One region of the Stutzerimonas marianensis genome, then DNA from elsewhere that is predicted to be linked to it. Evidence: predicted binding sites of a transcription regulator. Region 1 holds the regulator's gene; each other region holds the start of a gene.
What was found. The regulator FliA, encoded in region 1, starts transcription of late flagellar genes. The targets are predictions, from matches to a motif close to CTAAAGTTTNNNNNNNNNNNGCCGNTAA.
Positions count from the first base shown of each region.

Region 2: MST27_RS22770 (methyl-accepting chemotaxis protein) is a predicted target of FliA. The motif match lies at 1,239-1,266, and genes of this name have one in related genera.
Region 3: MST27_RS01030 (methyl-accepting chemotaxis protein) is a predicted target of FliA. The motif match lies at 4,763-4,790, and genes of this name have one in related genera.
Region 4: MST27_RS11615 (methyl-accepting chemotaxis protein) is a predicted target of FliA. The motif match lies at 4,663-4,690, and genes of this name have one in related genera.

Region 1 covers NZ_JALGRD010000002.1:178,994-186,963, reverse strand. Annotated here, with positions in the region: gene sodC (superoxide dismutase [Cu-Zn] SodC) at 1-45, opposite strand, end outside; gene flhA (flagellar biosynthesis protein FlhA) at 284-2,404, shown strand; gene flhF (flagellar biosynthesis GTPase FlhF) at 2,420-3,709, shown strand; gene fleN (flagellar synthesis regulator FleN) at 3,801-4,628, shown strand; gene fliA (RNA polymerase sigma factor FliA) at 4,647-5,369, shown strand; gene MST27_RS03870 (chemotaxis response regulator CheY) at 5,492-5,866, shown strand; gene MST27_RS03865 (protein phosphatase CheZ) at 5,887-6,681, shown strand; gene MST27_RS03860 (chemotaxis protein CheA) at 6,694-7,970, shown strand, end outside.
Region 2 covers NZ_JALGRD010000005.1:120,660-128,629, reverse strand. Annotated here, with positions in the region: gene MST27_RS22770 (methyl-accepting chemotaxis protein) at 1-1,163, opposite strand, end outside; gene MST27_RS10310 (sodium-dependent transporter) at 1,417-2,883, opposite strand; gene MST27_RS10305 (sodium-dependent transporter) at 3,343-4,749, opposite strand; gene MST27_RS10300 (Glu/Leu/Phe/Val dehydrogenase dimerization domain-containing protein) at 4,975-6,066, opposite strand; gene MST27_RS10295 (indolepyruvate ferredoxin oxidoreductase family protein) at 6,170-7,970, opposite strand, start outside.
Region 3 covers NZ_JALGRD010000001.1:232,729-240,698, reverse strand. Annotated here, with positions in the region: gene MST27_RS01045 (putative nucleotidyltransferase substrate binding domain-containing protein) at 1-1,258, opposite strand, end outside; gene MST27_RS01040 (phosphate ABC transporter substrate-binding protein) at 1,443-1,847, opposite strand; gene MST27_RS01035 (hypothetical protein) at 1,859-3,019, opposite strand; gene MST27_RS01030 (methyl-accepting chemotaxis protein) at 3,039-4,661, opposite strand; gene MST27_RS01025 (malate synthase G) at 4,861-7,041, opposite strand; gene MST27_RS01020 (glycine cleavage system transcriptional repressor) at 7,306-7,833, shown strand; gene rarD (EamA family transporter RarD) at 7,830-7,970, opposite strand, start outside.
Region 4 covers NZ_JALGRD010000006.1:26,805-34,774, reverse strand. Annotated here, with positions in the region: gene MST27_RS11635 (dienelactone hydrolase family protein) at 1-33, shown strand, start outside; gene MST27_RS11630 (hypothetical protein) at 44-640, opposite strand; gene MST27_RS11625 (SDR family oxidoreductase) at 800-1,663, opposite strand; gene MST27_RS11620 (sugar transporter) at 2,006-3,196, shown strand; gene MST27_RS11615 (methyl-accepting chemotaxis protein) at 3,315-4,628, opposite strand; gene MST27_RS11610 (septal ring lytic transglycosylase RlpA family protein) at 4,759-5,172, opposite strand; gene MST27_RS11605 (transporter substrate-binding domain-containing protein) at 5,361-6,137, opposite strand; gene MST27_RS11600 (peptidase U32 family protein) at 6,405-7,970, opposite strand, start outside.

The DNA.
Region 1 (7,970 bases):
GACTACCGCGCAGCCCGCGAGCGCCGCGATGATCCACTGTTTCATTGCAAGACTCCTGTGCCTGTCGATGGCGGGCCTGGCCGCCGGAAGTCGTCGCGCGGTAGGCGCCGCACGACGTTCTTTTTGAGACTTTGATGGCTGCGGTCGGTTCGCAATCGAGCTGCCGGCCTTGCAAGGAATCGCCCGTGTCGGCTGCGATGCCGAAGTTGGACCCCTTCTTGCTATCAACCCGTACAGGGCGCTTCAGGCGTCAATTCTTTGGAACTGTTCTGTCGGGGTCTTCGTGGATCGCACGCAACTCGTCAATATTCGCAATGGCCTGACCGGCGCTGGGCGCGGCAACCTCGGCGTGCCGCTGCTCCTGCTCGTCATGATGGGCATGATGATGCTGTCGGTGCCGCCGTTCCTGCTGGACCTGCTGTTCACCTTCAATATCGCGCTGTCGATCGTGGTGTTGTTGGTCAGCGTCTATGCGCTGCGGCCGCTGGACTTCGCCGTGTTCCCGACGATTCTGCTGGTCGCGACCCTGATGCGGCTGGCGCTGAACGTGGCCTCGACCCGAGTCGTGCTGATCAACGGCCATGAAGGCGGCTCCGCGGCAGGCCATGTGATCGAAGCCTTCGGTAACGTGGTGATCGGCGGCAACTACGTTGTCGGTATCGTCGTGTTCGCGATCCTGATGATCATCAACTTCGTCGTGGTCACCAAAGGTGCCGGGCGCATCTCCGAGGTAAGCGCGCGCTTTACCCTCGACGCCATGCCGGGCAAGCAGATGGCGATCGATGCGGACCTCAACGCCGGCCTGATCGATCAGGTCGAAGCCAAGCAGCGCCGGGTCGAGGTGGCCTCGGAAGCCGATTTCTACGGCTCGATGGATGGTGCCAGCAAGTTCGTGCGCGGCGATGCCATCGCCGGTCTGCTGATTCTGTTCATCAACCTGATCGGTGGCGTGGGCATCGGCATGGCGCAACATGGCATGAGCTTCAGTGAAGCCGGTCAGGTCTATGCGCTGCTGACCATCGGTGACGGCCTCGTTGCGCAGATCCCTTCGTTGCTGCTCTCGACCGCCGCGGCGATCATGGTGACCCGCGTGACCAGCTCCGAAGACATGGGCCAGCAGGTCAACCGCCAGATGTTCGCCTCGCCGAAGGCTCTTGCGGTGTCGGCAGGCATCATGATCGCCATGGGCCTGGTCCCCGGCATGCCGCACATGTCCTTTCTCGGACTTGGCGCCGTGGCAGCCGGTGGGGCCTACTGGATCTGGCACCGTCAGAAGCAGGCCAAGGCGAAAACCGAGCAGGAGGTTCAGAAACAGCAGGAAACGCTGCCCGCCCAGCGCGCCGCGGAGACCAAGGAACTCGGCTGGGACGACGTGACGCCCGTCGACATGGTTGGCCTGGAAGTGGGGTATCGCCTGATTCCGCTGGTCGATCGCAACCAGGGCGGCCAGTTGCTGGCCCGTATCAAGGGGGTTCGCAAGAAGCTGTCGCAGGACCTCGGCTTCCTGATGCCGTCGGTGCACATCCGCGACAACCTCGATCTGCTGCCCAACGCTTATCGCTTGACGCTGATGGGAGTGAGCCTGGCTGAAGCCGAGGTCTATCCCGACCGCGAGCTGGCGATCAACCCCGGGCAGGTGTTCGGCCCGCTCAACGGCATCGCCGCCAAGGACCCGGCGTTCGGGCTGGAGGCGGTCTGGATCGAGGCCAGTCAGCGCGACCAGGCGCAGTCGCTCGGCTACACCGTGGTGGATGCGAGCACCGTGGTCGCTACGCACCTCAACCAGGTCCTGCACAAGCATGCGCACGAGCTGCTCGGGCATGAGGAAGTCCAGCAGCTGATGCAGCTGCTGGCCAAGAGTTCGCCGAAGCTCGCGGAGGAACTGGTGCCGGGGATGATCTCGCTGTCGACACTGCTCAAGGTGCTGCAGGCGCTGCTGCAGGAGCAGGTACCGGTCCGCGACATCCGCACCATCGCCGAAGCCATCGCGAACGTGGCCACCAAGAGTCAAGATCCCGCCGCGATGGTGGCGGCCGTGCGGGTCGCGCTGTCCCGCGCAATCGTGCAAAACGTTGTGGGGCTTGAGCCGCAGCTGCCTGTGATCACGCTTGAACCCAGGTTGGAACAGATATTGCTCAATAGCCTGCAGAAGGCCGGACAGGGTTCGGAAGATGGCATTCTTCTCGAGCCGGGAATGGCCGAAAAGTTGCAACGGTCTCTGGTAGATGCGGCACAGCGTCAAGAAATGATGGGTAAGCCGGCGATCCTGCTGGTGGCCGGCCCGGTCCGCGCGATGCTCTCGCGATTCGCCCGGCTGGCAGTCCCCAACATTCATGTCCTGGCCTATCAGGAAATACCGGATAACAAGCAGGTCACCATCGTTTCGACGGTGGGTCAGAATTAACCGAGGGTACAGGCCATGCAGGTCAAACGTTTCTTCGCAGCCGACATGCGTATCGCCATGAAGATGATTCGTGACGAGCTGGGCGCTGATGCCGTGATCACTGGCAATCGCCGTGTGGCCGGTGGCGTCGAGCTGACGGCCGTGCTCGATTATCCGATGGAGGCGGTGGCGCCCAAGCAGCCGAATCCGGCGCTCGAGGCGGAGCTGCGCAAGACTCAGACCCGTATCGCCAACGCGCATGCCGAACTGAGCGCGCCGCACACGGAGCCGGCACGCGACCGTCAGTTGCTTGACGAGAAACCTGCCGCGAGCGCCAAGCCTGCCGTTGCGCCTGCTGCCGCGATGGCAGCATCGGCACTCGACTCGCGTGCCGTCGAGGCCATGCAGTCCGAATTGCAGGGGCTGCGGGAGCTGATCGAAGTGCAGCTCGGGTCGTTGGCCTGGGGGCACGAGCAGAATCGTCGCCCGCAGCAGGCCGGCTTGTGGCGTCGCCTGCAGCGCCTCGGCCTGCCGGCGGACCTGTCGCGCGGGCTGCTGGAGAAGGTGGCCGCGATCAGCGATCAGCGTCAGGCCTGGCGCATGCTGTTGGCGCACCTGGCCCAGTCGATCAAGGTGACCAAGCACGAGCCGCTGGAAGAGGGCGGTGTGATTGCCCTGGTCGGCCCGGCCGGCGCCGGCAAGACCACGACCCTGGCCAAGCTCGCCGCACGCCATGTCCTCAAGCACGGCGCGCAGAGCATCGCCCTGGCGAGCATGGACAACTACCGTATCGGCGCTCAGGAACAGCTCAAGACTCTGGGCCGTATCCTCAACGTGCCGGTGATCCAGATCGACCCGAGCCAGCCGCTGAGCAAGAGCCTGGAGCCGGTCGCGCGCAAGCGGCTGATCCTGCTCGACACCGCCGGTCTGCCGGCGGGCGATCCGATGATGCGCCTGCAGCTTCAGGCATTGGCCGATCGGGGCGTGCGTTCGAAGAACTATCTGGTGCTCGCGGCGACCAGCCAGAGCCAGGTGCTGAAGGCGGCCTGGCATCACTACCGGCCTTGCGGGCTGGCGGGCTGCATCCTGACTAAACTTGACGAGGCGGGTACTCTGGGCGACGTGCTCGGGCTGACCATCAGCCAGCATCTACCGATTGCCTACCTCGCCGACGGTCCGCGCATTCCAGAGGATCTCCAGCTGCCACGGACGCATCAACTGGTCAGCCGGGCGGTGAGTCTGCAATCCGAAGAGTCGCCCAGCGAGGAAACGATGGCTGACATGTTCTCCGGCCTGTACAACGGATCTTCGCGGAGGGCGGGATGAACAGGGCGCTGCGTGAGAGCGAAACACTAGACGCGTTCGGGCTGAACGCATCGATGGCCTGCGGGCCCCAGCAAGATATAGGCGTTTGATGATGGGTATTCATCCCGTACAGGTTATTGCAGTGACCGGCGGCAAAGGTGGCGTCGGCAAGACCAACGTATCGGTCAATCTTTCCTTGGCGCTGGCCGACCTCGGTCGGCGTGTCGTGCTGCTCGACGCCGACCTTGGCCTGGCCAACGTCGACGTGCTGCTCGGCTTGACGGCCAAGCGCACCCTGGCGGACGTGATCGCCGGTGACTGTGATCTGCGCGATGTCATGATCCAGGGGCCGGGCGGCGTGCGCATCGTGCCCGCCGCGTCCGGCACGCAAAGCATGGTGCAGCTGTCGCCGATGCAGCATTCCGGTCTGATTCAGGCCTTCAGCGAAATCGGCAACGACATCGACGTGCTGATCATCGATACGGCCGCCGGCATCGGCGACGGTGTCGTGAGCTTCGTGCGGGCGGCGCAGGAGGTCCTGCTGGTCGTCACCGACGAGCCGACGTCGATCACTGACGCCTACGCGCTGATCAAACTGCTCAACCGCGACTACGGCATCAGCCGGTTCCGGGTGCTGGCGAACATGGCGCACGCCCCGCAGGAAGGACGCAATCTATTCGCTAAGCTGACCAAGGTGACTGAACGTTTTCTTGACGTCGCCCTGCAGTACGTCGGCGCGGTTCCCTACGACGAGGCGGTTCGCAAGGCCGTTCAGAAACAGCGCGCGGTCTACGAGGCCTACCCGCGAGCCAAATGCTCGCTGGCGTTCAAGGCCATCGCGCAGAAGATCGACACCTGGCCGCTGCCGGCGAACCCGCGTGGCCACCTTGAGTTCTTTGTGGAGCGCCTGGTCAGGCCCACCGCAAACGCACACGACTGACAGCGGCTGGAATCGGTTATGTACAACACCAAAGTGGCTAAAGACTCCCAGTACCAGCTCATCGAGCAGTACGCCCCGCTGGTCAAGCGCATCGCTTATCACCTGCTGGCGCGGCTGCCGGCCAGCGTGCAGGTCGACGATCTGATGCAGGCCGGCATGATCGGCCTGCTCGAGGCGTCGAAGAAGTACGACTCCGGCAAGGGGGCGAGTTTCGAGACCTACGCGGGCATTCGCATTCGTGGCGCCATGCTCGACGAGGTCCGCAAGGGCGACTGGGCGCCGCGTTCGGTGCACCGCAATTCGAGGATGGTGAGCGAAGCGATACGCGCAATCGAGGCCAGAACCGGACGCGACGCTAAAGATCATGAGGTTGCGGCCGAACTTAAATTGAGTCTCGATGAGTACTACGGCATTCTGGGCGACACCCTGGGCAGCCGCCTGTTCAGCTTCGATGATCTGCTGACCGAAGGCGAGCACGGGGAGTTCGGTGAAGATGCCGCCAGTGCACATCCGGAACCGTCTCGTGATCTCGAGGACGAGCGTTTCCAGCAGGCCCTGGCCGATGCGATCGCCAATCTGCCCGAACGTGAAAAGCTGGTGCTGTCGCTGTATTACGACGAAGAGTTGAATTTGAAGGAAATCGGCCAGGTTCTGGGCGTCAGCGAGTCACGGGTCAGTCAGCTGCACAGCCAGTGTGCGGCGCGCCTGCGGGCCCGTCTCGGCGAATGGCGCGCTCGATAGGTCGGTTCTCAAGAAAACGCGAATAGAAACTGCTCTGGGCGAGCTTCATGAACGAAGCCCGCAACAGACCCTGAGCAGGTTCTGGGATTTCGGGATTTACGGAGGTGTACTTGGACAAGAACATGAAAATCCTCATCGTCGACGACTTTTCGACGATGAGACGGATCATCAAGAACCTCTTGCGCGATCTGGGCTTCACCAACACCGCCGAGGCGGATGATGGCACCACTGCACTGCCTATGCTCAAGAGCGGCAGTTTCGATTTCCTCGTCACTGACTGGAACATGCCCGGCATGAGCGGCATCGACCTGCTGCGCGCGGTGCGTGCGGACGACCGCCTCAAGCACCTGCCGGTGCTGATGGTGACGGCCGAGGCCAAGCGTGACCAGATCATCGAGGCCGCGCAGGCCGGTGTTAACGGGTACGTGGTCAAGCCGTTCACGGCTCAGGTACTCAAAGAGAAAATCGAGAAGATCTTCGAGCGCGTCAACGGCTGAAGTAACGCCGCGAGGGCACTATGACGCAAGCAGACCAAAGCCTGGCGGAGTTCGAAGCGACGCTCAAGGCTCACGCACCCCAATTGATCGAAAGCCTCCAGCAGGGCCGATTCGAAGAAGCGGCCCAGATGTTCAACGAGCTCAACCAGGCTCGGAACCAGGGGCTGTATCAGGAAGTCGGCAAGCTCACCCGGGAACTGCACAACGCCATCGTCAAACTGGAGATGGACACCTGTGCGACGGGGGGCGACCCGTCCCCGATCACCGATGCAACCGACCGGCTGTCTTATGTCGTGGAAATGACGGAGAAGGCGGCCAACCGGACCATGGACCTCGTCGAGGAATCCGCGCCGTTGGTCAACTACGTCAGCTACGAGGCACAGAGCCTGACCGCCGATTGGCAGCGCTTCATGCGCCGCGACATGAATGCCGAGCAGTTTCGTGACCTGGTCAAGCGGCTCGATCAGTTCCTGCAGCGGACCATGAACGACGGGACCCAGCTGTCGGAGAACCTCAGCGAGATCATGCTTGCTCAGGATTTCCAGGACCTGACCGGTCAGGTGATCAAGCGAGTCACGCGACTGATCACCGAACTCGAAAGCAACCTGCTCAATCTCGTGCTGATGGCCGGCCAGGTCGATCGCGTCGCGGGTATCCAGCACGACCGCGAAGAGCTGCGCGCAGAGCAGGAACGAAAAAAACTAGAAAAAGGCCCTTCCCACGGTGAAGGTCCGCAGATGCATGCCGATATACGTGAGGATGTCGTATCCGGGCAGGACGATGTCGACGATCTGCTTTCGAGCCTGGGCTTTTAGGGGATGTGAAATATGAGCTTCGACGCCGATGAAGAAATCCTCCAGGATTTCCTGGTAGAGGCCGGCGAGATTCTCGAACTATTGTCAGAGCAACTGGTGGAGCTGGAGAGCAGCCCCGATGACGCAGCCTTGCTCAATGCGATTTTTCGCGGGTTCCATACGGTAAAGGGTGGTGCGGGTTTCCTCCAGTTGCATGAACTGGTCGAGTGCTGCCACATCGCCGAAAACGTCTTCGACATCCTGCGCAAGGGTGAGCGTCGCGTCGACTCGGAATTGATGGACGTCGTGCTGCAGGCACTGGACTCCGTCAACGAAATGTTCAGTCAGGTGCGTGAACGTACCGCGATTACGCCTGCCACGCCGGAGCTGCTGGCGGCACTGTCGCGCCTGGCCGAGCCGGCTTCTGCTGCGCCGGCCGCTGCCGAACCGGTTGCCGTGGCGGCCGAGCCCGCCCCCGAGCCTGTGAACGCGGACAGCGAGTTCGAGCAGTTCCTCGGCGCACTCGACGAGGCAGCGGAGGCCCCGGCCGCGGCTAGCGGTGATGAGATCACCGACGAAGAATTCGAATCGCTTTTGGATCAGTTGCACGGCAAAGGCCAGTTTGCGACCGCGACCGGCACCGAACCGTCCGCCGAGGCAGTGTCTACGTCCGCCCAGCCGGCCAGCGATGAAATCACCGACGAGGAGTTCGAAGCGCTGCTGGACCAGTTGCATGGCAAGGGTCAGTTCGCCGAGGCGCCCCAGGCGTCGGCTACCCCGGTCGAACCCGAAGCTGCAGCGCCGGCCGGGGACAACATCTCCGACGACGAATTCGAGGCATTGCTCGACCAGCTCCACGGCAAGGGCAAGTTCGAACCTGAAGTAGTCGCCACCGCTCCGACCGCGAAGGCCGCGGTCAAGCCAGCGGCCGCCGCGTCGGACAAACCGGTTGAAAAGGCCGCTCCAGCCAAGCCGGCCGCGTCTGCCGCGCCCAGCAAACCTGCGGCAGCGCCGGCGCCGGAGAAGCCGGTCAGCGAGGCGGAAACCACCGTGCGCGTGGACACGGCGCGGCTCGACGAAATCATGAACATGGTGGGCGAGCTGGTACTGGTCCGTAACCGCCTGGTCCGCCTGGGTTCCAACAGCGGCGATGAAGCCATGTCCAAGGCCGTGTCCAATCTGGATGTGGTCACGGCCGACCTGCAGAGCGCGGTGATGAAGACGCGCATGCAACCGATCAAGAAGGTGTTCGGCCGTTTCCCGCGCCTGGTTCGCGATCTGGCGCGCAGCCTGAAGAAAGAAATCAACCT
Region 2 (7,970 bases), on a different contig from region 1:
CTGTTGGTGCGGCTGGCCTGCTCGTCGGAATTGACCATCGAGGAGTTGGAGGCCGCCAGCACGCGCTGCGCCACTTCGTTGACCTGCTGAGTCGCCGACGACACTTCGCGGATCGAGCCATGGATACGCTCGACGAAGCGGTTGAAGGCGGACGCCAGTTCACCGAACTCGTCCTTCGACTCCACCTTGAGCCGACGGGTCAGGTCGCCCTCGCCTTCGGCGATGTTGCCCATGGCTCGACCCATGTCGGTCAGCGGGCGCATCAGCACTCGAATCAGCATGCCCAGCAACACGAGGATGAACACCACCGCGATGACGGCCGCCACCAGGGCTGAGGTGCGGAAGCTGGAGAGCGTCGCATAGGCCTTCTGCTTGTCGACCGAGATGCCGACGTACCAGGTCACCGACGGCAGGCCGGTCACCGGGCTGAAGCTGAGGATGCGCGCCTGACCGTCGAGCTCGGCTTCGCTGAAGCCGCTGGTCAGCGACGGGGTGTTCTGCGGGTAGATCTCGGCGAGGGTCTTCATCACCTTGTTCTGATCGGGGTGGACCAGCACCTTGCCGTCGCCGCTGACGAGAAAGGCGTAGCCCATGCCGTCGAAGTTCAGGGCGTTGATGATGTCCACCAGCACCTTCAGGCTGAGGTCGCCGCCGACCACGCCTAGGTTCTGGCTGCCCGCCTTTGCCGGCGTCGCCGCGGTGATGATCAGTTCGTTGGTGGCAGCGTCCTGATAGGGCTCGGTCAGGGTCGTCTTGCCGGCATTGACGGCATCCTTGTACCAGGGGCGCTGGCGCGGATCGTAGCCTTCGGGCAGTTCGAAACGCGGATGGACGATGAACTCGCCGTCGTTGCGGCCGAGGTAGGTGAAGGCGAAGGTGGAGCTCAGCGCCGGCTGTTGCACCAGCGCCTCGACAGCCTGGCCGGAGCTGTCGCGGGCGATGGTCTGCGCGGTGCTCTCCAGCAGCACCAAACGGCCGGACAGCCAGTTCTGGATATTGTGGGCAGTCACATCGCCCATTTCGTCCAGGTAGCTTTCCAGCTTGGCCTGGATGGCGTTGCGCTGCAGGTAATCGTTGAAGAGCGTAAACAGTGCGAAGGTCGCGATCACGACCAATGACGCGGCCAGAAGGATCTTGTGGCTGAATTTGAGACGGCTAGGCATGGGCGCGTGTCCGGATAGGTCTGGATCGAGTGCGGCAATCCCTGGCCTCTTTGAGCGTCCACTGCACGAGACCTTGTATCGGCCCCGGGCCGGCGATCTTGAGCCAGAGGCTCTTGATCGAACGCCCCGCAAGCGCCGGATGACGGACGCTCCAGCAAGCCCTTCCATGCCAGCCGACAAACGGCATGGCCCTTGGCTATCAACCCAAAGGCGCCAGGACCGCCCTGCCGTGGCGCCTCGTTCGGGAAATCGCTCAGGCGCTACGCCCGACCAGCACCGGCCACACCCGTGGACGCAGGCCTTCGCCCAGCACGGTCAGCAGGCCAATGGCACCGGCGATCCAGTACCAGCGCGCGAGCGGGTCGAAACCCAGCCAGCCGAGGGCGTGCAGGAAGACCATGGTGATCAGCACCGGGCAGACGTAACGCACCATGAACAACCACAGCGCATAGCCCAACGGTGGCAGGCCGAGCTCGTCGCGCATGATGTCGCTGCGCAGCGCGTAACCTGCGAACACCACGATGAAGATGCCACCCAGCGGCATCATCCAGCGCGAGGTCAGGTAATCCAGCCAATCGAAGAAGTTCTTGCCCAGCGGCGCCCAGCCGGCCATCAGGTTGAACGAAAGCATCGCCAGCAGGCTGATCACCAGCAGCACCGCGCCCGCACCCATGGCGGCCTTGAGGCGGCTGATGCCGTGCTTCTCGTTTAGGTAGGCCACGGTGGCCTCGATCATCGAGATGGCCGAGGTCAGCGCGGCGATGGACACCATGGCGAAGAACAGCACGCCGAACAGCGTGCCGAACGGCATCTGCTGGAAGGCCAGCGGCAGGCTCATGAAGATCAGGCCCGGGCCGGCGGTCGGGTCCATGCCATTGGCGAAGATGATCGGGAATATCGCCAGCCCCGCCAGCAACGCAACGGCGGTGTCGGCGATCGCGACCATGAAGGTGGTGCGCGCGATGGACTGCCCATCGGGGATGTACGAGCCGTAGGTGAGGATGGCGCCGGACGCCAGGCTCAGGGTGAAGAACGCATGCCCGAGCGCGGCCAGGAGCGCCTCACCGGTGAGCTTGGAGGTGTCGAAGCTGAAGAGGAAGGCAAAGCCCTGGTCGAAACCGCCGCTGGTGAAGGCATAGCCGACCAGAATCAGCAGCATGATCGCCAGCCCCGGCATCATCCAGCGCACGGCGCGCTCGATGCCGGCCTGCACGCCCCTGGCGACGATCCACAAGGTCAGCAGCGCCACCAGCAGGCTCCAGCCGCCAAGTTGCAGGGCATTGGCGTTGTGCGCCTCGAACACCTGGGCGAGCGCATCGACCGAGCCGCCCGCGAGCGAGCCGTCGAGCATCTTCAGCGTATAGGCGAAGGCCCAGCCGGCCACGACGACATAGAAGCACAGGATCAGGAAGCCGGCCGTCATCGCCATGCCGCCGACACCCTTCCATAGCGGGCTGCTACCGTTCTCCCGCACCGCACGGCCGATGGCGTCGATGGGGCTGCCACGGCCACGGCGGCCGATGGCGATCTCGGTCATCATCACCGGAATGCCGATGGCCAGGATGCACGCCAGGTACATCAGGACGAAGGCGCCGCCCCCGTATTGGCCGGTGATGTAGGGGAATTTCCAGATATTGCCGAGGCCGACGGCCGAGCCGGTCGCAGCGAGGATGAAGCCCCAGCGGGACAGCCAGAGGTTCTTCGGTTTTTCACGGGTCATGCGCCACCTGTTTGTTGTTATCTGTGACGGAAATCGAACCCGCCGCGCTCGTGACACGGCGGAGTGAAAGCGGAAACACCGGGACGAGCGGCAGACTGCACGCCGGGCGCCTTGCAGACGCCCGGCAATGCGCGACCGACTCGCGGCTGCGCGGTACGCAGCGGGGTCACAGACAAAACGGCGCGCATTGTATACCTGCCAGGCGCGGCTCGGGCCGGCAGTCGTCTGCCCGGCACCCCACCCCGTGGCACGTCCATGCCTGGCGAGCAGCCAGGCCGAGCCATCTCAAACCACCCCGCGTGCGGCGACAAGCGCGTCCCGGAGCAGCCGACCTCGTTACCGGCACCCGTTGCGTCAGCATTTCTTTACAGCGCCTGGAGCGGCAGCACTGCAGAGCGGGCAGCTCCAGCGGCGTAACGATTTGCTGACAGGCCGATGCGGCAGCCTGTCGCATGGGCATCAGATCATCCCTGCCAGGTTCAGAAATACCAGCACGATTCCCAGCGGTGTGCCGAAACGCAGCAAGAGCCACCAGGCCCGGAACAGGCCGTCCCGCTGCAGGCCGATGGCCTCGCGGACAGTGGCTTCCTTGAGCACCCAACCGGTGAACAGCACCGTGCCCAGGCCACCGAGCGGCATCAGCCAGTTGGTGGTGAGGTAGTCCAGGGTGTCGAAGAAGGTCTTGCCGAAGAGCTGATAGTCCGCCCAGAGGTTGAACGAGAAGACGCTGCCCAAGCTCAGCAGCCAGAGCAGCCCGCCGCTGACCAGCACCGCCTTGAGCCGGCTCATGCCGAAACGTTCGGTCAGCCACGCGATGCTCGGCTCGGACAGCGAGATGGCCGAGGTCAGCGCGGCGATCACCAGCATGACGAAGAACAGCCCGCCGACCACCTGCCCCAGCGGCATCTGGCCAAAGGCGATGGGCAGCGTGACGAAGATCAGCCCCGGACCCGCGCCCGGCTCCAGCGCGTTGCCGAACACCAGCGGAAAGATCGCCATTCCCGCCAGCAGCGCCACGGCGGTGTCGGCCAAGGCGACGAGAACGGACGTCTTGGCGATGGAGGTGCCTTCTGGCAGATAGGAGCCGTAGACCATCATCGCGCCGCAGCCCAGGCTGAGCGTGAAGAACGCGTGGCCGAGCGCAATCAGTACGCTCTTGGCGGTCAGCTCGGAGAAATCGGGCACGAAGAGGAACTGCAACGCCTGGGCGAATTCACCTTCGATGGCGGCATAAACGACCAGCACCAGCATCAGCACGAACAGCCCGGGCATGAGGAAACGCAGCGAGCGCTCCAATCCGCCGCGCACGCCGAGCCCGACGATCAGCATGGTCGCGGCCAATACCAGCGTGGCGCACACCACCAGGCGCAGGGGGCTGGCGAGCAACGCGCCGAACAGCTCGCCACTGGCCTCGCCGCTGACCCCGGCGAAACCGCCGCTGAAGGTCGCCGGCACGTAGGCCAGCGCCCAGCCGGCCACCACCAGGTAGAAGCTCAGGATCAGGAAACCGGTCAGCCCGCCGAGCCAGCCGGCGACACGCCAGCGGGTGCTGGCGCCGGCCTCGCGCGCCAGCCGCGCCACCGCGCCGTCGGGGTTCTGCCGCCCGCGCCGGCCGATCATCACCTCGGCCATCAGCAGCGGAATGCCGATCAGGAGGATGCAGGCGAGATAGACCAGCACGAACGCGCCGCCACCGTTCTGCCCGGTGATGTAGGGAAACTTCCAGATATTGCCCAGGCCCACCGCCGAACCCGTGGCAGCGAGAAAGAACACCCAGCGCGAGGACCAGAGACCGCGCGTGGCGCGTTGCTGGGCATGAGCGGAAGTGCCGCCGAGCGAGCCGGCGGCAAGGCTTTTTTCAGTCATTGCGGATTCCTGCTTGTTGTTGTTTTCAGGGAATGTCCGGGACGGCGAGCGAGCCGTCCGGGTGAATCAAACCGGCCGGGGCGCAGCGGCCGGCGGGGTCAGATCGTTGGGTCAGGATCGGATGCCGGGTACGGAGCCCGGCCGTCCCGACGTGTCATGACTGGGCCAGCAGCCCGTCACCTTGACGCGCGCAACGCCGGCCCGCCGAACGAGCCGCCCAGGCCACTAGGCATGCAGCCGATGTGGCGTGGCCTGCAGCTGTTCGCCGCCCTGCAACCGCTCGAGTGCCAGGCGGTCGGCGATGACCGAGGTGCATTCGCCACTGGCGGCGGCGCGCTCGAAGATCTGCCGCAGGGTGTCGGCGATGCCGCGGATATGCGCGTCCGACTGCGAGGCGCTGCCGCCGACGCGCTGGTAGTACACGTCGATGATGCCGCCGGCGTTGATCGCATAGTCCGGCGCGTAGAGGCAGTTGCGCCGCTGCAGCTCCGCGCCGATTTCCGGACTCGCCAGCTGATTGTTCGCCGCGCCCGCGATCACCGGCGCGCGCAGCGTAGTCAGGGTTTCGGCGTTGAGGATGCCGCCCATGGCACAGGGCGCGAACACGTCCACGTCCAGGCCGTAGATGTCGTGCGGGCGTACCGCACAGGCGCCAAGCTCTTCCACGGCGGTGCGCACGTTGGCGTCGAAGATGTCGCTGACCCAGAGCTGCGCGCCGGCCTCCTTGAGGTGCCGAGCCAGACCGAGACCGACGTGCCCGACCCCCTGGATCGCCACCTTCAGGCCGATCAGGTCATCGCGCCCGAGGCGGTGGCGCACCGCCGCTTTGAGCCCGACGAACACACCGAGCGCGGTGGAGGGCGACGGATCGCCGCTGGCAATGCTGCCGTCGAGCGTGGCCCGTGGCGTGGCACCGATCACGTGCCGGGTGCGCTGGGCGAACGCCTGCATCTCCGGCTCACCGGTCCCGGAATCGGCCGCGGTGATGTAGCGCCCGCCGAGGCTGTCGACGAAATCGCCCATGGCGTGCAGCAGTGCCGGGCTCTTGCCGGTGTGCGGGTCGCCGATGATCACCGCCTTGCCGCCGCCGAGCTTGAGCCCGGCCAGCGAAGATTTCAGCGTCATCCCACGCGACAGCCGCAGCACATCGCGCAGGGCCTCGTCGTCGTTGACGTAGGGAAACATGCGACAACCACCCAGCGCAGGGCCGAGCGTGGTGTCGTGGATGGCGATGATCGCCTTCAGGCCGCTGGCCTGGTCATGGCAGAAGACGACCTGTTCGTGGGCGTCGAAATCGGGATGGGTGAAGACGGACATGGGGGCCTCTCTTGTAATTGTGCGTTGCAGCGACCGGCAGAACCGGCCGCGGCCTCGTGGCTTGAACGGCGGTCGCAGGTGCGCCTGCTCCTACAGCGGCGGGTCAGGCCGCGGAGTGGAACAGGCGCACGGGTTGTTCTGCATCGCCGGCGGCGAGCTGCTCGATCAGCAGCTTTTGCCGCTGGCGGGCGGCCGCAACGCTGCGCTCCTTGATCGGGCCGTAGCCGCGGATCTGCTCGGGCAGCGAGGCGATGGCGACCGCGGTGCGGTAGTTGGTCGGCTTGAGCTCACGCAGCAGCGACTCGACGATGCCTTCGTACTCGCCGATCAGCTCGCGCTCGAGCTTGCGGTCATGGCCATAGCCGAACGGATCCAGCGGTGTGCCACGCAGGAAGCGGAACTTGGCCAGCACGCCGAACACATTGAGCATCCACGGCCCCAGCTCGCGCTTGCGCGGCTCGCCGGTGACGGGGTCACGCTTGGCCAGCCAGGCCGGGGCGAGGTGGAACTGCAGCTTGTAGTCGCCCTCAAACTGCGCCTCGAGTTGCTGGCGGAATTCCGGCTCGCTGTAGAGCCGCGCCACCTCGTACTCGTCCTTGTAGGCCAGGAGCTTGAAGTAGTAGCGGGCGACGGCCTTGGACAGCGCCAGGTCGTCCGCCGTATCGGCATCGCGCACGCGCTCGACCAGCTGGCGATAGCGGCGCGCCAGCCCGGCGTTCTGGTAGCGGGTAAGGAAATCCACGCGCCACTCGACGATCTCTTCCAGGGTTTTACAGAGTGGTTCGGCGACCTCGACCGGGCGCGCCAGCCCTTCCACCGCTTCGCGTTCTAGCACCGCACGGCGGCCCCAGCGGAAGGCCTGCAGATTCAGCTTGGCGGCAACGCCATTGAGTTCGATGGCCTTCTCGATGGCCTCGGCGCTGATCGGCAGCAGCCCCTGCTGATAGGCAAAGCCGAGCAGAAACAGGTTGGTGGCGATGCTATCGCCCAAGAGCCGCGTGGCCAGGCGGGTGGCATCGACGAAGTGGGTCTTGTCGGCGCCGACTGCATCGTTGATTGCCTGGCGCATGGCCGCGCCGGGCACCTGGGCATCCGGGTTGCGAGTGAACTCGGCGGTGGCGGACTCGTGGCTGTTCACCACGGCATTGCTGATCTGCTCGTTGAGGCGGGTCAGCGATTCATCGCCCGCCGCGACGATCAGGTCGCAGCCCAGCAGCAGGTCGGCTTCACCGGCGGCGATACGCACCGCGTAGATGTCGCTCTGCTTTGCGGCGATGCGCACGTGAGTGGTCACCGGGCCGAATTTCTGCGCCAGACCGGCCTGGTCGAGCACGGTGCAGCCCTTGCCTTCCAGGTGCGCGGCCATGCCGAGCAGCGCGCCGAGGGTGGTCACGCCGCTGCCGCCAACGCCGGGGATCAGCACGTTCCATGGCCGCTCCAGCGACGGATGCTGCGGCTCGGGCAAGGTCGCCGCCTCGATACCGCCAGCCACGGCTTCGGGCTTGCGCAACCCGCCGCCATGCACGGTGACGAAACTCGGGCAGAAGCCCTCGACGCAGGAGTAGTCCTTGTTGCAGGCGTTCTGGTCGATCTCGCGCTTGCGGCCCAGCTCGGTTTCATTCGGCAGCACCGACAGGCAGTTGGACTTCTCGCCGCAGTCGCCGCAACCCTCGCACACGGCGGGATTGATGAACACGCGCTTGGCCGGGTCTTCCAGCTTGCCGCGCTTGCGCCGACGACGCTTCTCGGTGGCACAGGTCTGGTCGTAGATGATCACCGAAACGCCCTTGAATTCGCGCAGCTCACGCTGCACCGCATCCAGTTCGCGGCGATGGTGGAAGCTGGTGATCGGCGCGAAGCTGTCGCGGGTCGGGTACTTGTCCGGCTCGTCGCTGACCAGCGCG
Region 3 (7,970 bases), on a different contig from region 1:
GGTTGATGCGTTCGGCCAACGGCAGCAGACGGCCACGGATGTGCGCGGCTTCGGCGGCGTCCTCGGCCTCGAAGAGGATGCCGTTGTCCTGGTCGGTGTGCAGCGTCTGCTCGCGTCGGCCCTCGCTGCCGAAGCACAGCCAGGTGAAGGGCACGCCGGGATCGCCGAGGTCGGTGATGGCCAGCTCGATCACCCGACAGACCGAGTGGTCGTTAAGGAGGGTGATGATGTGTGTGATCTGCGTCGAGGACGCGCCGTGGGCCAGCATGTTGTCGACCAGCTGCAGGATACGACTGCGGATGATCACCAGCGTCTCGACGCTATCGGCGTGCGAAATCGCCTGCGCCAGGTGTACCAGATCGACCCGTTGCAACGAGAAGAGGTCGCGCTCGGATATCACGCCTCGCAGCAGTCCGTCCTCGACCACGCAGACGTGTGCGATATGGCGCTCGGTCATGGCGATGGCCGCATCGAAGGCGGTAGCGTCCGGCGGTAGGTGGAAGGGATCGTGGGTCATGAAGCCGGCGATCGGTGCCGCCAGGTCAGTGGTGCCGGTGCCGATCACCCGGCGCAGGTCGCGCAGGGTAAAGATGCCCTGGGGATGCAGCGCCTCATCGGTGATGACCACGCTGCCAACGTTGTTTTCATGCATCAGCCCCACGGCTTCGGCGAGCGGCATCGTCGGCAGGCACGAGACCGGGTGAGGTAGGGCGAGCTCGCCGACCCGCGTTTCCAGCGAGTACTGCTCGCCAAGGCTCTCCACCGCGCGCATCTGCGCCTGTTGGTTCACCAGGTCCAGCAGGCTGCTGACGCCGCGCATGGCAAAGTCGCGGAAGGAGGCCGACTTGGACACGAGTTTGACGAACGCCGGTTTGTTCAGCAGGTAGCAGAAGGTGTCTTCAGCGGCGAAATGGCCGGTACGGGTGGCGCGTTCGCCCATCAGCGCGGCCATCGGGAAGCATTCGCCGACGATCACCTCGAAGGTGGTATCGGTGCCGCGCTTGCTGGTATGCGGCCGCTGCCCGTGAACCCGCCCCTGCTTGACGATATAGAAGTGTTCGACGACGCCGTCGTCCGGCGAAATGATGCAGTCACCGGCGCTGTAGAAGCGCAGCTGGCAGTTCTCCACTAGGTAGGCCAGGTGCCCCGGCTCCATCTGGTTGAACGGCGGATACTTGCGCAGGAACTCCATGGTTCCATGGATGTTCTGCAGCACGGCAGTTTTGCCTGCCTCGGCGAAAGCATCGGCTTTGCTCATGTTGGCTTCCATTTTTTGCGCACAATGGTGGGCTGCGGGTAGGGCGTGGCACATTGGACGTAAGTCTAGTCGCGAGTCGCCTTGCGCGGGCAGGCCGAATTGCGCCATACGGAGTGCCTGATATAGCCGTGACACCATAAAAAAACCGCCCCGAAGGGCGGTTTTTTCAGCTTAGGGCGGGAGGCTACGGCAGGGTGAACAGCACCTTGACCGAGCCATCGACTGCCGCGGCGTCGACGTAGCCAATGGCGTCGGCTTCGGCCGCAACCTTGGCGACGACCGCTGCGTCGTTGGCGACGCTTGCCATCGGCTGGCCTTTACCAGTAAACACCAGGCCGGACCAGTAGGACTTCAGCTGCGATTCGTTCTTGCTGGTGACCGCGGAGTAGAAGCTTTCCTTGGCCGGGGTCCAGTCCTTGATGTCGACGCCCTTCATGGACTTGTCCTTGCCCAGGAAGATGTTGGCCACCTCGGACTGCGACGGCGTTTTGGCCGCGCCGGGATTGACGATCACGGCGACGTCAGCCTGCGACACGGAGGCCATGCCGAGCAGCGCTGCGCAGCTGAGGATGCGAACGGATACTTTCATCGGGACGCTCCTCAGAATACGAAATCGACGCCGACGGAAACGATGTCGCCGTCGTAGTTGCGTGCCGGAGTACCAATGAACCCCCCGGTCAGGTCGTACGCAGCGTTCTCGTAGACTTCCTGGGCGTTGCGGGTAAAGACGCCGTCATAGCCGTTCTTGGTATCGACGCGCTTGTACTCGCCCTTGACCACCACGGTTGGCGCGGCCTGGTAGTTCAGGCCCAGGGTCCAGGAACTCTGGCGACCGCCGTTGTCGTCCAGCTGTGCATAGGTCAGGTGCGGCAGGAAATCGCCGAAGCGACGGCCGCTCATGAGGTAGAAGGAGTCGATCGACTCCATGCCGTCGTTCTCGATCATGCGCGAGGTCCACTCGTTGCTGCTGACCCAGTTACCGTTGTCGTACTGGTAGCCGATCGAGGTGAACTTGCCCTTTTCTTTGTCGAGGCTGAGCAGCGTCAGGGGCGCCATCACGCCGCCGCCGACATCTACGGTGCCGCTGATGTCAGTCTTGATATCCGCTTCGACATAGCCGACGCGCAGCGTACCGAAATTGTTGCTCGCCAGGCTGATGCTGGCGCCGAACAGATTGCCGTAGTCGATATCGAACTGCTCGTCGTAGGCATAGTAGTCACGGTTCTTTGCCTGACCACCCGCTACCTGAACGGTTACCGAACCGTAGGAGAGCGGCACGGTGTAGACCGCGTCGACGCCTTCGTAATTGGTTACCTGGACCTGGCTGTAGACCTCGTCCGGCAGGCGCAGCCATGGGTAGCTGTAACCGACGTCGAGGCTTTCGGAATACATGTAGACCGGGCTGCGCAGGCGGCCGGCGCGGAGCATCAGCTGGTCGGTGGTCTGCCACGAGAGGTAGGCCCACTCCAAGTTGGCTTTCCACTCATCCTGCTGCGCCTTGGCAGTGGCCTGAACGGTCACGCCAACGGTATCGGTGATGCCGTAGCTCAGCTGGGCGCCGAACTTGGACAGCTGGTCGCCGCGCCAGGAATCGTTGGTCTGGCTCTGCACGCCATAGCTGCGGCCGTCGTCTTCGCCGCCCAGATGGGTAAAGCCGACGGTGCCGAAGCCATTGAAACGGTGCTCACCCTGTTCCAGGGCGAAGGCTTGAGTGGTTGCAAGGCAGACGGCTGCCAAGCCGATAACACGTACTGCGGTCATCAGGTTGCTCCTAAAGCATTTAAACGCGGAATTGGGCCGTGGCCGCACGCAGGTGATCGCCCGTGCTGACCAATTGCTCGCCCAGACGGGCAGTGGCTTCGGCGCCATTTGCGGTTGCTTGTGCGTCCTGCTGCAACACTTGGGTTTCTTGTTGGATGGAACTCGACAGACCGATCTGCTCCTGAGTGAACTGAGCGATACCGGCGTTGAGTTCGTCGATCTGATTGACGGTGCGCGCGATGGTCTCGAGTAGCTGGGTCGCTTCGACCGAACGCTCGATGCTGGCGCGCGACTTCTCGCCATTACTGTTCATGACGTTGAGCACGGTATTGGCGCTGCTTTGCAGACGCTGAATGATCTGCTGGATTTCGGCAGTGGAGGCGGCGGTTTTCTGCGCCAGGTTGCGCACCTCGTCAGCCACCACGGCGAAGCCGCGGCCCTGCTCGCCGGCGCGGGCGGCTTCGATGGCAGCGTTCAACGCAAGTAGGTTGGTCTGTTCAGCAATGCTGCGAATCACTGTAAGTACGGAGCCAACCTCCTGGGTTTCCTCTTCCAGTTGCTCCATGGCCTGCACGGCGCTCATCACACTGCTGCCCAGATCGCTGATGCCACTGGAGAGGCTGCCAACGTGTTCACGCGCGGCGGCGGCCTGGCGCGCAGCGGAGTTGGCTTCATCGGAAGCCTGCTGCGAACGCTGCGCGACCTCCTGAATGCTGCCGGTCATGGTGAGAATGTCGCGGGTGATCGAATCGGTATGGTGCTGCTGCGACTTGGCGTTCTCTTCCGAGCCTTGCGTCAGGTCATACAGTTCCTTGGATACCTGTGTCAGTGGGCTGGCCGCTTCGATGATCTGACGGATAGTGCCCTGCAGCTTGTCTAGGAAGCTGTTGAACAGCTCGATCATCGCACCGATTTCATCGTTCGACTGGATGTTCACTCGCTGGGTCAGATCGCCATCGCCGCGTGCGATGGACTGCAGCGATGCGATTACACCGCGCACGTTGGCCATCACGCTGCGAATCACCAGCCAGGCGCCGAGGCTGACCACCACGATTAGTACCAGGCTGAGGATGATACCCAGGCGCGTGGTGGCTTCGTTGGCTTCGCGGGTCTCGGCCAGGGTCTGTTGGAAATCCTGATACGCGCCGGTGCGGAAGTCGCTTGCCAGCTTCTGAGCCTGGGCAAGGTCACCGGCCATGCGATCCAGGTTGGGTCGCAGGTCGTCGAAGGAGGCGCTGCCGTCAATCAGTTTTGTCGAGGCGCTCAGGGCGTTTTCGGCATAAATCTTGACCGCGCTGCGCCAGCCATCCAGTGCCTGTCGGCGTTGTGGTTGGCTGCTTAGCAGCGATCCTAGTGCTTGCTGCTCTGCGTCGATCTGGCTCAGCACCTCACGCGCTTCATCGAGAATGCCAGGCTCACCTGCCGCCACAGCATTGTTCAGCAAGCCAGGAATACGCGAAAACTGGAAGATCACCGCGTCGGCTTTTTCCAGCGTCGGATAGCTCTGGGTTTCCAATGTCACCAGGCGCGAATCGGTAGCCGACAGCTGCAGCGAGGTGTAGCCGACGTAGAGGATCAACCCGAGCAGGGCGACGGCAGGGACCAGCGACAGCTTTGCGGTCAGGGACAAATTCTTGAACATGCATCGACTCCACAGCGGGCGGCGGATACTACGAGACAGCACGTAATAGCGAAATGCCATCTGTCTGAAATATTGTGACTAAGAATGGCATCCGGGTCACGTTATCGGTTGTCGCAGCCCAAACTTGAGCGCCGTCCAGCAGGTGCTGGGCATAAAAAAACCGCCCCGTAGGGCGGTTCCTTTGCAGCAACTGCGGGGTTTATAGGCCGTTCTTGGCCTTGAATTCGCGGCGGCGGCGGTGCAGGACCGGCTCGGTGTAGCCGTTGGGCTGCTTGGTGCCTTCGAGGACCAGCTCCAGCGCGGCCTGGAAGGCGACGTTGTTGTCGAAGTCCGGGGCGAGCGGGCGGTAGGTCGGGTCGCCGGCGTTTTGGCGATCGACCACCGGGGCCATGCGCTTGAGGCTTTCGATGACCTGCTCCCGGGTGACCACGCCATGACGCAGCCAGTTGGCCATGTGCTGGCTGGAGATGCGCAGCGTGGCGCGATCTTCCATCAACGCGACGTCATTGATGTCCGGCACCTTGGAGCAGCCGACGCCAGCATCGATCCAGCGGACCACGTAACCGAGGATGCCCTGGGCGTTGTTGTCCAGCTCGTTGCGCTTTTCCTCCTCGCTCCAGTCGGTGCGGGGTGCCAGCGGGATGGTGAGGATGTCGTCGACCGAGGCCTTCTCGCGCTTGGCGAGCTCGGCCTGGCGGGTGAAGACGTCGACCTTGTGATAGTGCATCGCGTGCAGGGTCGCAGCGGTCGGCGAGGGTACCCAGGCGGTGTTGGCGCCAGCCATGGGATGGCCGATCTTCTGCTCGAGCATGCTCGCCATCAGGTCGGGCATGGCCCACATGCCCTTGCCGATCTGTGCCTTGCCCTGCAGGCCGCAGGCCAGGCCCACGTCGACGTTGTTGTTCTCGTAGGCGCTGATCCACTTCTCGGCCTTCATGGCCGCCTTGCGCACGACCGGGCCGGCTTCCATGGAGGTGTGGATCTCGTCGCCGGTGCGGTCGAGGAAGCCGGTGTTGATGAACACCACGCGCTCACGCGCTTCCTTGATGCAGGCCTTGAGGTTGATCGTGGTGCGGCGCTCCTCGTCCATGATGCCGACCTTGAGGGTGTTGCGCGGCAGACCGAGGACGTCCTCGACACGGCCGAACAGCTCGGTGGCGAAGGCGACTTCTTCCGGGCCGTGCATCTTCGGCTTGACGATGTACATCGAGCCGGTGCGGCTGTTGGCGCGGGTGGTGTTGCCCTTGAGGTTGTGGATGGCGATCAGGCTGGTGAACAGCGCGTCCATGATGCCTTCGGGCACTTCGTTGCCGTCCTTGTCGAGGATGGCATCGTTGGTCATCAGGTGGCCGACGTTGCGGATGAACAGCAGGGAGCGGCCATGCAGGGTCAGCTCGCCGTTGCCGTCGGCCTGGGTGTAGACCCGGTCCGGGTTCATGGCGCGGGTGATGCGCTTGCCACCCTTTTCCAGCTCCTCGACCAGGTCACCCTTCATCAGGCCCAGCCAGTTGCGGTAGACCAAGGTCTTGTCGTCGGCGTCGACGGCAGCGATGGAGTCTTCGCAGTCCATGATGGTGGTCAGCGCCGATTCCATCAGGATGTCCTTCACGCCGGCGGCATCGGTCTGGCCGATCGGGCTGGCCGGGTCGATCTGGATTTCGAAGTGGATGCCGTTGTGCTTGAGCAGGACCGCGATCGGGGCGTCGGCGGCGCCCTGGAAGCCGCGTAGCTGGGCGGGATTCTGCAGGCCGGTGGTGCTGCCGTCCTTTAACGCGACGGTGAGCTTGCCACTTTCGACGCGATAGCCGGTGGCGTCGGCGTGCGAGCCGGTTTCCAACGGCGCCGCTTCGTCGAGAAAAGCCCGGGCGTAGGCGATGACCTTGTTGCCGCGTATCTCGTTGTAGCCCGGGCCCTTGGTCGCGCCGCCTTCTTCGGAGATGGCGTCGGTGCCGTACAGCGCGTCATACAGCGAGCCCCAGCGGGCGTTGGCGGCATTCAACGCGAAGCGCGCATTCATGATCGGCACGACCAGCTGCGGGCCGGCCATGCGGGCAATTTCCTCGTCGACGTTCTGCGTGGTGGCCTGGAAGTCTTCGGCTTCTGGCAGCAGGTAACCGATGTCCTGCAGGAAGGCCTTGTAGGCCACCGGATCGTGAGCCTGCCCGGCGCGAGCCTGGTGCCAGGCATCGATCTGCGCCTGCAGGTCGTCGCGTTTGGCCAGTAGCGCACGGTTCTTCGGCGCCAGGTCGTGGATGACGCTGGAAGCGCCGGCCCAGAAGGCATCGGCGTCGACGCCGGTACCAGGAATCGCTTCGTTGTTCACGAAGTCGTACAGGACTTTGGCGACCTGCAGGCCACCGACTTCAACGCGCTCAGTCATCTCTCGCCTCACTTGATTCTTCATTCCGACACGGACGATTAGGTTCTTGTAGTCCGGGCCGCCGGATACTACATGAAGCCGTTGGGAAAATCAGTCCGCCGGATCGAGGGGTGTTTTGGCTGGCCGCGGGTGCTCCTGGCGCATATCGGACGCGCATCCGGGCGGCGAACGCGGTAGTTTGTCAGCTGCCTGACGTCCAGGCGCAATCCGCCATACTGAACGGCGCGGCCGGTGTCGCCGGGCCATCATGAAGAGGAGCCATCGATGGACGATCTCGTTCTTACCGTCATCGCCGAAGACCAGCCCGGGCTGGTCGAGCGCGTCGCCAAATGCATCAGCGAACACGGCGGCAACTGGCTGGAAAGCCGGATGTCTCGGATGGCGGGCCAGTTCGCCGGCATCCTGCGTGTCGCGGTGCCGACCGCCGCCCACGCCGGATTGATCGAGGCCCTGCATGCTCTTCAGGCACAGGGCATCCGGGTCGTGGTCGCGCCGAGCGGTGCCGAGCCCGAGCGCAGCTGGCGGATGATCCAGCTGCAACTGGTCGGCAACGACCGCACCGGCATCGTTCGCGACATCACTCGCCTGCTGGCCAGCCATGGCGTCAACCTCGAGAGCCTGGACACCGATGTGCTACCGGCGCCGATGACCAACGAGCTGCTGTTCCATGCCGAGGCGCTGCTCGCCGTGCCCGCCGAGTTGTCGCTGGACGAGCTTCAGGGGCATCTGGAGACGCTGGCCGACGACCTGATGGTCGAGCTCAAGCTGCAGCCGGCCGACCGAAACGCCTAGCGTACAGGGCTTTTGCGCAGGGTCCGCCAGATGTCATAGCTGTAGACGGCCAGCCCTGCCCAGATGCAGATGAATGCCACCTGGCGGTCGGCCGGGAAGGGCTCGTTGAAGACCCAGACCGCGAGAATCAGCAGCAG
Region 4 (7,970 bases), on a different contig from region 1:
GACTTGCTCGACGAGGTGTTCGCGACGCGGTAGGCACGCTGGATCAGCGCGGGATGATCCTCACCCGTCCCGCCGTGTTGTCGCGGCGCGCGGCCTTGTCGTTTTCCGCGCGGCCCGGGATCGAGCCGTCGTCCGCGCCGCGATCCGCGCTGGCCATGCCGTTGAGCTTGCGCTCGTCTTCGCTGACCGAGGCTGCTTCGGGATAGCCGGTGGTCAGCGTCTCGGTGCTGGCGGTGACCGGAGTCGCTTCGTCGCTGCCCCACTTCGCGCTGCGCTCGTCGATATCGATCGCGCCGTTTCGCTCCATGATTCGTTCGACCATCGAGACCTGGCTTTCGTCGTCCAGGCTGACGGTCACCACCGTGGAACCGCGCCGAGCTGCTTCGGGATAGCGTCCGGCATGCTGGCTGGACCCGTCCCCGAACACCTTGTGAAAGAAACTGCCGATCTTGTCGGTGACCGTCGCGTCCTGATCCGGCTCCTCGCCGACGACTTCCACACGGCTGCTGTTGACCGTCTCGGGATTGAACGAGGCGGAGATCTGGATATCCGTGCTGGCTACCCCCTGGCCCAGGAGTTCGGTTTTGACTTGCTCGGCTTCGGCGTAGCGGTCGAAAGCCGCGATGAGGATCTGGGGCATGACATCACCTGATTCTGTGGGCAGCGCTGGCTGCGATTGAGAGGCGGGCCGGGCGTCGTGCCGGCCGTCCTCATTCTTGGGCGCGACAGGCTCGACGATGGTTCCCTGCGTAGGGGTTACGCGATGCTTCGCCAGGCCACCATGCGCCTGCGTGGCCGCTCAGCCGTTGACCACCTTTCCGCCATTGATGTGGATGGTCTGACCGCTGACATAGGAGGAATCCTCGCAGGCGAGGTAGACGTATGCCGGGCCCAGCTCAGAGGGTTGGCCGCAGCGGCCCATGGGCATCTGGCTACCGAAGCCTTCGAGCATCTGCGGGTCGTGCCGGCCGATGGTGGCCGGCTGCAGGGGCGTCCAGATCGGGCCGGGCGCGATCTGGTTGACGCGGATCTCGCGCTCGATCAGCTGTTGCGACAGGGCGCGGGTGAAGCCGTCGATGGCGCCCTTGGTCGCGGTGTAGTCGACCAGCATCGGGTTGCCGATGAAGGAGTTGATCGAGGTGGTGTTGATGATCGAGGCGCCGGCCTTCAGGTGGGGCAGGGCGGCGCGGGTCAGGTAGAAATAGCCGTGGATGTTGGTGGCAAAGGTGGTTTCCCACTGCTCGTCGGTGATGTCTTCCAGCCGCGTGCGCACTTCCTGCCGTCCGGCGTTGTTGACCAGCACATCGAGGCGGCCGAAGGCCTTGACCGTCTGCTGCACCGCGTCGTTGCAGTAGCGACTGTCACGCACGTCGCCGGGTAGCAGCAGGCAGCGCTGGCCCTCGGCTTCGATCATCTGCTGCGCCGCGGCGGCGTCCTCGTGTTCATCCAGGTACATGATGGCGACGTCCGCGCCCTCGCGGGCGAAATGCACCGCCGCCGCCCGGCCGATGCCGCTGTCGCCGCCGCTGACCAGCGCGACCTTGCCGGCCAGCTTGCCGCTGCCCTTGTAGCTGTCGCGGATGAATTCGGCGGGCGGGTTCATTTCGCTTTCCAGGCCGGGCTGGCGGTCCTGCTTCTGTGCGGGGATCTTCGGGTAGGCCATGACTGCTCCAGGTGGGTGGGTCGGTCTAGTTACGGCTGATACCCGCCGGGAAAGTTTCGGTCGGGTGCCGAGCGGGGTGCGTTCCTCATCGGTTGCTCGCCGCTGGTCGCCGGGGCCGCGCGATGCCTGACAGCGCCCCGCGCCGGGCGTAGAATCCGCGCCGCTCAGACCTGCCACCTGAAACTTCTCCCGAACCCGTACCTGTCCTCGCGCTTGCTCGAAGCGGCGGGAGAGTTCGTCGTTGGGCTTCAGGCGCATCGTCCTTTTCATCACCGCCCTTCGCGCTGACCTCCGTTCGGGAGGCTCTGGCGGCCGAAGGCATTGCTTTTCAGAACGGCCCGAATGAACGAAACCCAAAGCACCACCGGCGGGAGCTGGCTCAGTGTCGTCGCACTGGCCCTAGCCGCCTTCATCTTCAACACCACCGAGTTCGTCCCGGTCGCCTTGCTCAGCGATATTGGTCGCTCGTTCGACATGCCACCGTCGCAGGTCGGGCTGATGCTGACGATCTACGCCTGGGTGGTCGCGCTGATGTCGCTGCCGATGATGCTGATGACACGCAACGTCGAACGGCGCACCTTGCTGATGTTCGTCTTCGTGGTGTTCATCGGCAGCCATCTGGTGTCGAGCGTGGCCTCGAGCTTCGGCATGCTGATGGTCAGTCGTGTCGGGATTGCCCTGGCGCATGCGGTGTTCTGGTCGATCACAGCGTCCCTGGCGGTGCGAGTGGCGCCGCCGGGTCGGCAGGCGCAGGCGCTTGGGTTGCTCGCGACAGGCAGTGCGCTGGCCATGGTGCTGGGCATCCCGCTGGGGCGCGTGGTCGGGGAGATGCTGGGCTGGCGGACCACCTTTCTCGCTATCGCGATCATCGCCAGCCTCGTGGTGATTTGCCTGGCGCGCACGCTGCCATTGCTGCCGAGCCAGAACTCCGGTTCGCTGCGCAGCCTGCCGGTGCTGTTCCGCCGCCCGGCGCTGGTCGCCACCTATGTGCTGACCGCCCTGGTCATCACTGCGCAGTTCACCGCGTACACCTACATCGAACCCTTCGCTCAGACCATCGCTCACCTGAGCGGCGACATGACCACGGCGCTGCTGTTGCTCTTCGGGGGTGCCGGTATCCTCGGCTCGATGCTGTTCAGCCGATACAGCACGCGCTATCCGAAGGGGTTCCTGATCGCGGCGATATCGGTCATGGCGACCTGCTTGCTGCTGTTGCTGCCCGCTGCGCGTGACAGCTCGCTGCTCGGGGCGCTGGTGGTGGTGTGGGGCATCGCCGGCATGTGCTTCGGCCTTGGCCTGCAGGCGAAGGTGCTGAACCTGGCGTCGGACGCGACGGACGTGGCCATGGCGATGTTTTCGGGTATCTACAACATTGGCATAGGCGCAGGCGCCCTGATGGGCAGTCTGGTGGTGCGCCAGCTGGGCCTGGCGAATGTTGGGATGGTCGGCGGGTTGCTGGCGCTGGCGGGCGTGGTGCTCTGCTGTTTCGCCGCCTATCGCTTCGCGCGGCCGGTGGAAACGGCTGTCGGCTGAGGCGTCAACCCGCGCGGGGTGCCGAGCGAGGCGGTCCACGGCAGGCCTTGGCCGCCTCGGGCTAGCAGAACGCCGGCCCTGCTCGAATGCAGGGCCGGCGGCTTCGGGTGCGGTGGCGTCAGTTCAGTTCGTTGGCGAAACGTCCGACCGCGCTGACGACCTGCTTGGCGCCGTCCTGGATCTCGACGATCACGGCGCCGGCCTGATTGGCGAGATTCAGCCCTTCGGCCGCCTGTTCGCGGCTGTTGGCCATCTCCCGTACGGCGTCGTCGACCAGGGTCTGGTTCTTCTGCACCACGGCGACGATCTCCTCGGTGGCGGCGCTGGTCCGGCCCGCCAGCTGGCGAACTTCGTCGGCCACGACCGCAAAACCCCGGCCCTGCTCGCCGGCACGCGCCGCTTCGATGGCCGCGTTGAGCGCCAGCAGGTTGGTCTGCGCGGCAATGCCGCCGATGGTCTGGACGATCGAGCTGATGAGCAAGGATTGCTGGCCCAGGGCTTCGATACCCTGGGTGGCGGATTCCACCTCGGCCGCGATGCGCTGCATGGTTGCGACCGTGTTCTTGACCACCACGGCACCGCGTTCGGCACGGGTGTCGGTCTGCCGTGACACGTCATAGGCGATGCTGGCCGCCTCGCGTACTTCTTCTTCACGTGCTACCTGATCGGTTACCACGCTGGCGAACTTGACCACCTTGCAGAGTTTGCCCTCGGCATCGAATACCGGGTTGTAGGTCGCTTCCAGCCAGAGGTCGCGCCCATGGCTGTCGACACGCTTGAAGCGGTCGGCGACGAACTCACCGCGATTGAGGGTTTCCCAGAATGCCCTGTACTGCGCGGAGGAGGCCTCTTCCTGGGTGCAGAACATGCTGTGGTGCTTGCCGACGATCTGCTGGAGCGAATAGCCGGTGCCCTTCAGGAATTGCTCGTTGGCGGTGACGATGGTGCCGTCCAGGTTGAACTGGATAACCGCGGTCGAGCGCAGCAGGGCGTTGATGAAGGCTTCGTTCTCCTTGGCCAGCTGCAGCTCGCGCGTCACTTCGCGGGCGAAGCCGCTGATGTGGTGCAGCCCACCTTGCGCATCGCGGATCGGATACCACTCGATGTGCAGCCAGACGAGGCTGCCGCTGGCGCTCAGGAAGCGGTAGTTGTCGCTGATGGGGTCGTGCTTTGCTACGGCTGCTCGGAAGTTGTGGTAGCAGGGCAATTGTTTCACGTAGGCGGGAACAATCTCCGCCATGGCACGACCAGTCAATTGCTCGGGCTGATAGCCGAGTGCCTTGGCGAACGCTTTGTTCACCGTCTTCATCCTGAGCTCCGTGTCCAGCGTGATGGACAGCTTCGTCGCTTCGATCTGCTCGCGCAGTTGACGAAGCTGCAGCAGCTCCTCGGATTGCTCTTCGAGTTGTTTTTTGAGACGGCCGTTGAACATGTGTAGCACCGAAAGGTGAGTTGACGTGCCAGCTCTATCGGCGCAGCTTCCGGATACTTGATTGCAGCTCGTCCGCTGCCAGCGGCGCATGCGGAGATTCAACTTGCCGCCAGCTTGGGCCGCGTGCCGCTCAGTCCAGCCGTTCGAGGCGAACACGGATCACCCCGGCGCGGGTGCTGGCGATGCGCTGGAATGCGGCTTTGGACAGGTCGATGACGCGGCCGCGGACATAAGGGCCGCGGTCGTTGATGCGCACTACCACGCTCTTGCCATTGCGAGCGTTGACCACCCGGACTCTGGTGCCGAACGGCAGCGTCCGGTGGGCGGCGGTCAGCGCTCCCTGGTCGAAGCGTTCGCCGTTGGCGGTCAACTTGCCATGGTGCTGTTGAGCATAAAAGGAGGCCTTGCCAGAGCCTATAGCTTCACCCTGCTCGGTGACCGGCCGGGGCTCGGTGCCGGTTGGTGGCTCCTTCGGCGGCGTCGCGCAACCGGCCAGCGCGGCAAATAACGAGATTGCGATCCAGCGAGTTGACCCTTTGAGCATGTTCGTTCCTTGTCTGCCTATCCGAGGCTGTGTCGACGGGTATCGAGCGATCGCCCCAGGCTTCGTGCGATCGGTGTCTATGGAAACGGTGCGAGCTATCTACGTTGTGGACGACAAATTGACCGAGAACCGCACGCTTGAGCGCTGACGGGACGTTCTGATTCCAGCGCGCGGCTCATCGGCTGCCGTCAATCGCCGGGCTTTGCCAGCCACTCGTCCGCGATGCGCTGGTATTCCCCGGTGGCCTTGGTCAGGTGCAGCCACTGATCGACGTAGGCCTTGAACGCTACATCGTCACGCGGGAGCAGAAAGGCCTTTTCGCTGTACTGCAGGGGTTTGTCGGGGTTCACCGCACACAGGGTCGGGTAGTTGCGCTGCTGGTACTGCGCCTCTGACGAGTCGGTGATCATCACGTCGGCCTTGTTGTCGGCGACGGATTTGAAGATCACGGTGTTGTCATGGAACAGCTCGAGCTGCGCCTTGGGCAACTCGCGATGTACGAAGGCCTCGTTGGTGCCGCCTGGTGGCTCGATCAGGCGTACTGAAGGCTGGTTGAGCTGTTCGATGGTCTGGTACTTCTCGACCTCGTCGCAGCGGACGAAGGGGATCTTGCCGTCAACGGTGATGGGGTCGCTGAAGAACGCCTTTTTCTGCCGCTCCAGCGAAATGGAGACGCCGCCGACGGCCATGTCGCACTGAGCCAGGAAGTCCGGCATCAGCGTCTTCCAGGTCGTCGGCACCCACTGGACCGTCACGCCGAGCGACTTGGCCAGCGATTCGGCCAGCGCAATGTCGATCCCCTCGTACTGCTTGTCGTCGCGCAGGAAGGTGTAGGGCTTGTAGTCGCCGGTCGTGCAGACCTTCAGCGTACCGCGCTGTTGGACTTGATCGAGCACTGAGGAAGAGGGCGCGGCGAAGGTCGCGCCGCTGGCCAGCAAGACGCCAGCTGCAATCAGAGATCTCATGGTGTTTCCTTGCAAGGGCAGGCCGAGGCGGCCGTTATTGTTCTGACCCGTCAGTTGGGCACCTCGAACGTAACGGAGAGCGACCAAATCTCACAAGAGGATTTGCGTCAGGGCGTACCACCGCTTTCCGCAGTGCCCGCGGCCGAACAAGTTCGGCCCTACCCAGTCCGGGGCCGGCTTATCTGGGCGCTCGGGTCCTCCGCCGGTCGTTATAGGGCCGAATTCATTCGGCCACTCTGCGTAACTCCGAGCTTGTTCCCACAAGCCTCAGGCGTGCGGCTTGCTGCGAATGGTCTTCATCAGGTCGTCCGGCGTGATGTGGCCGACCACGCTGGCGGCGCTGCCCGGTTGCGGCAGGTTGAGGATGTTGCCCTTGATCTTGCCGATCACGTGCATCTCGCAGGGCTTGCAGTCGAACTTCAGGGTCAGCACCTCGTCGCCATGTACCAGCTGCATTGGCGCGACCTTGGTGCGCACGCCCGTCACGCCCTTGGCCTGTTTCGGGCAGAGGTTGAAGGAGAAGCGCAGGCAGTGCTTGGTGATCATCACCGGCACTTCGCCGGTTTCTTCGTGGGCCTCGTAGGCCGCATCGATCAGCTGCACGCCATAACGGTGATAGAAGGCCCGGGCTTTCTCGTTGTAGACGTTGTAGAGGAACGACAGGTGCGACTCAGGATAGACGGGCGGTGGCACGCTGACCGGCTTGCGCCCGCCGCGCGGGCGGATGGCTTCGCGCGCGTCGGTCAGCGCCTCGATGGCTTCGCGGCGCAGCGCCTTGAGTTGCGAGTTCGGGATGAAGAACGCCTGCGGGGCGTCCACTTCGACTTCTTCGGCGTGGTAGATCGTCGTCCCCAGCTGGCTCAGCAGGTCGGCGATCTGGCCGGGCACCTGCTCGGGCTTTTTCGCTTCGCCGAACGGGCCGGGCAGGGTGGCCGTGGCGTAGGCGCCTTCTTCGCTGGTGACATGCAACTCGAGGTCGTCCGCTCGCAGGCGGGCCAGCCAGCGCACGCCGACGCGGCGCTCGGCGGACGTTTTCAGCAGTGCCTGTTGCCAGTTGTGATCCAGGTTGCGGTTGAGCGGATGGTTGGGCCGCAACTGGCGCAGGGCCGCCGGCATCTCGTTGGGCTCGACGCGGTACTGCCAGAGCGGCTGGCCGTCTTCCTCGAACTGCGCGAGCGGCTCGACCACGCTGGCGCGGAAGCCCACCACCTCGCGCTTGACCAGCACATTGAGCCCGTCGCCGTTGGACAACGGCTCGCGGGTCTGCACGGTCAGGTCATGTTTGCCGACCTTGAGCACTTCGCCGACCGCAAGGCCGGTGAAGGTCGGCGAGTCGAAGGCGCCGATGTCGATCTTGCGGTCGGTGACGAAATAGTCGGTGCTGCCCCGGTGGAAGGTCTTGTCCGGGTCCGGCACGAAGAAATGTTCGGTACGGCCGCTGGAGGCGCGTTGCAGATCGGGGCGGCCTTCGAGAATCTCGTCCAGGCGCTGACGGTAGTACGCGGTGATGTTCTTGACGTAGCTCACGTCCTTGTAGCGCCCCTCGATCTTGAATGAGCGCACGCCGGCATCGACCAGCGCGCGCAGGTTGGCGCTCTGGTTGTTGTCCTTCATCGACAGCAGGTGCTTGTCGAAGGCCACCACGCGGCCCTGGTCATCCTTCAACGTGTAAGGGAGGCGGCAGGCTTGCGAGCAATCACCACGGTTGGCGCTGCGGCCGGTTTGCGCATGGCTGATGTTGCACTGGCCGGAAAACGCCACGCACAGCGCGCCGTGGATGAAGAACTCGATGGCCGCATCCACTTCGTCCGCAATCGCGCGGATTTCCTGCAG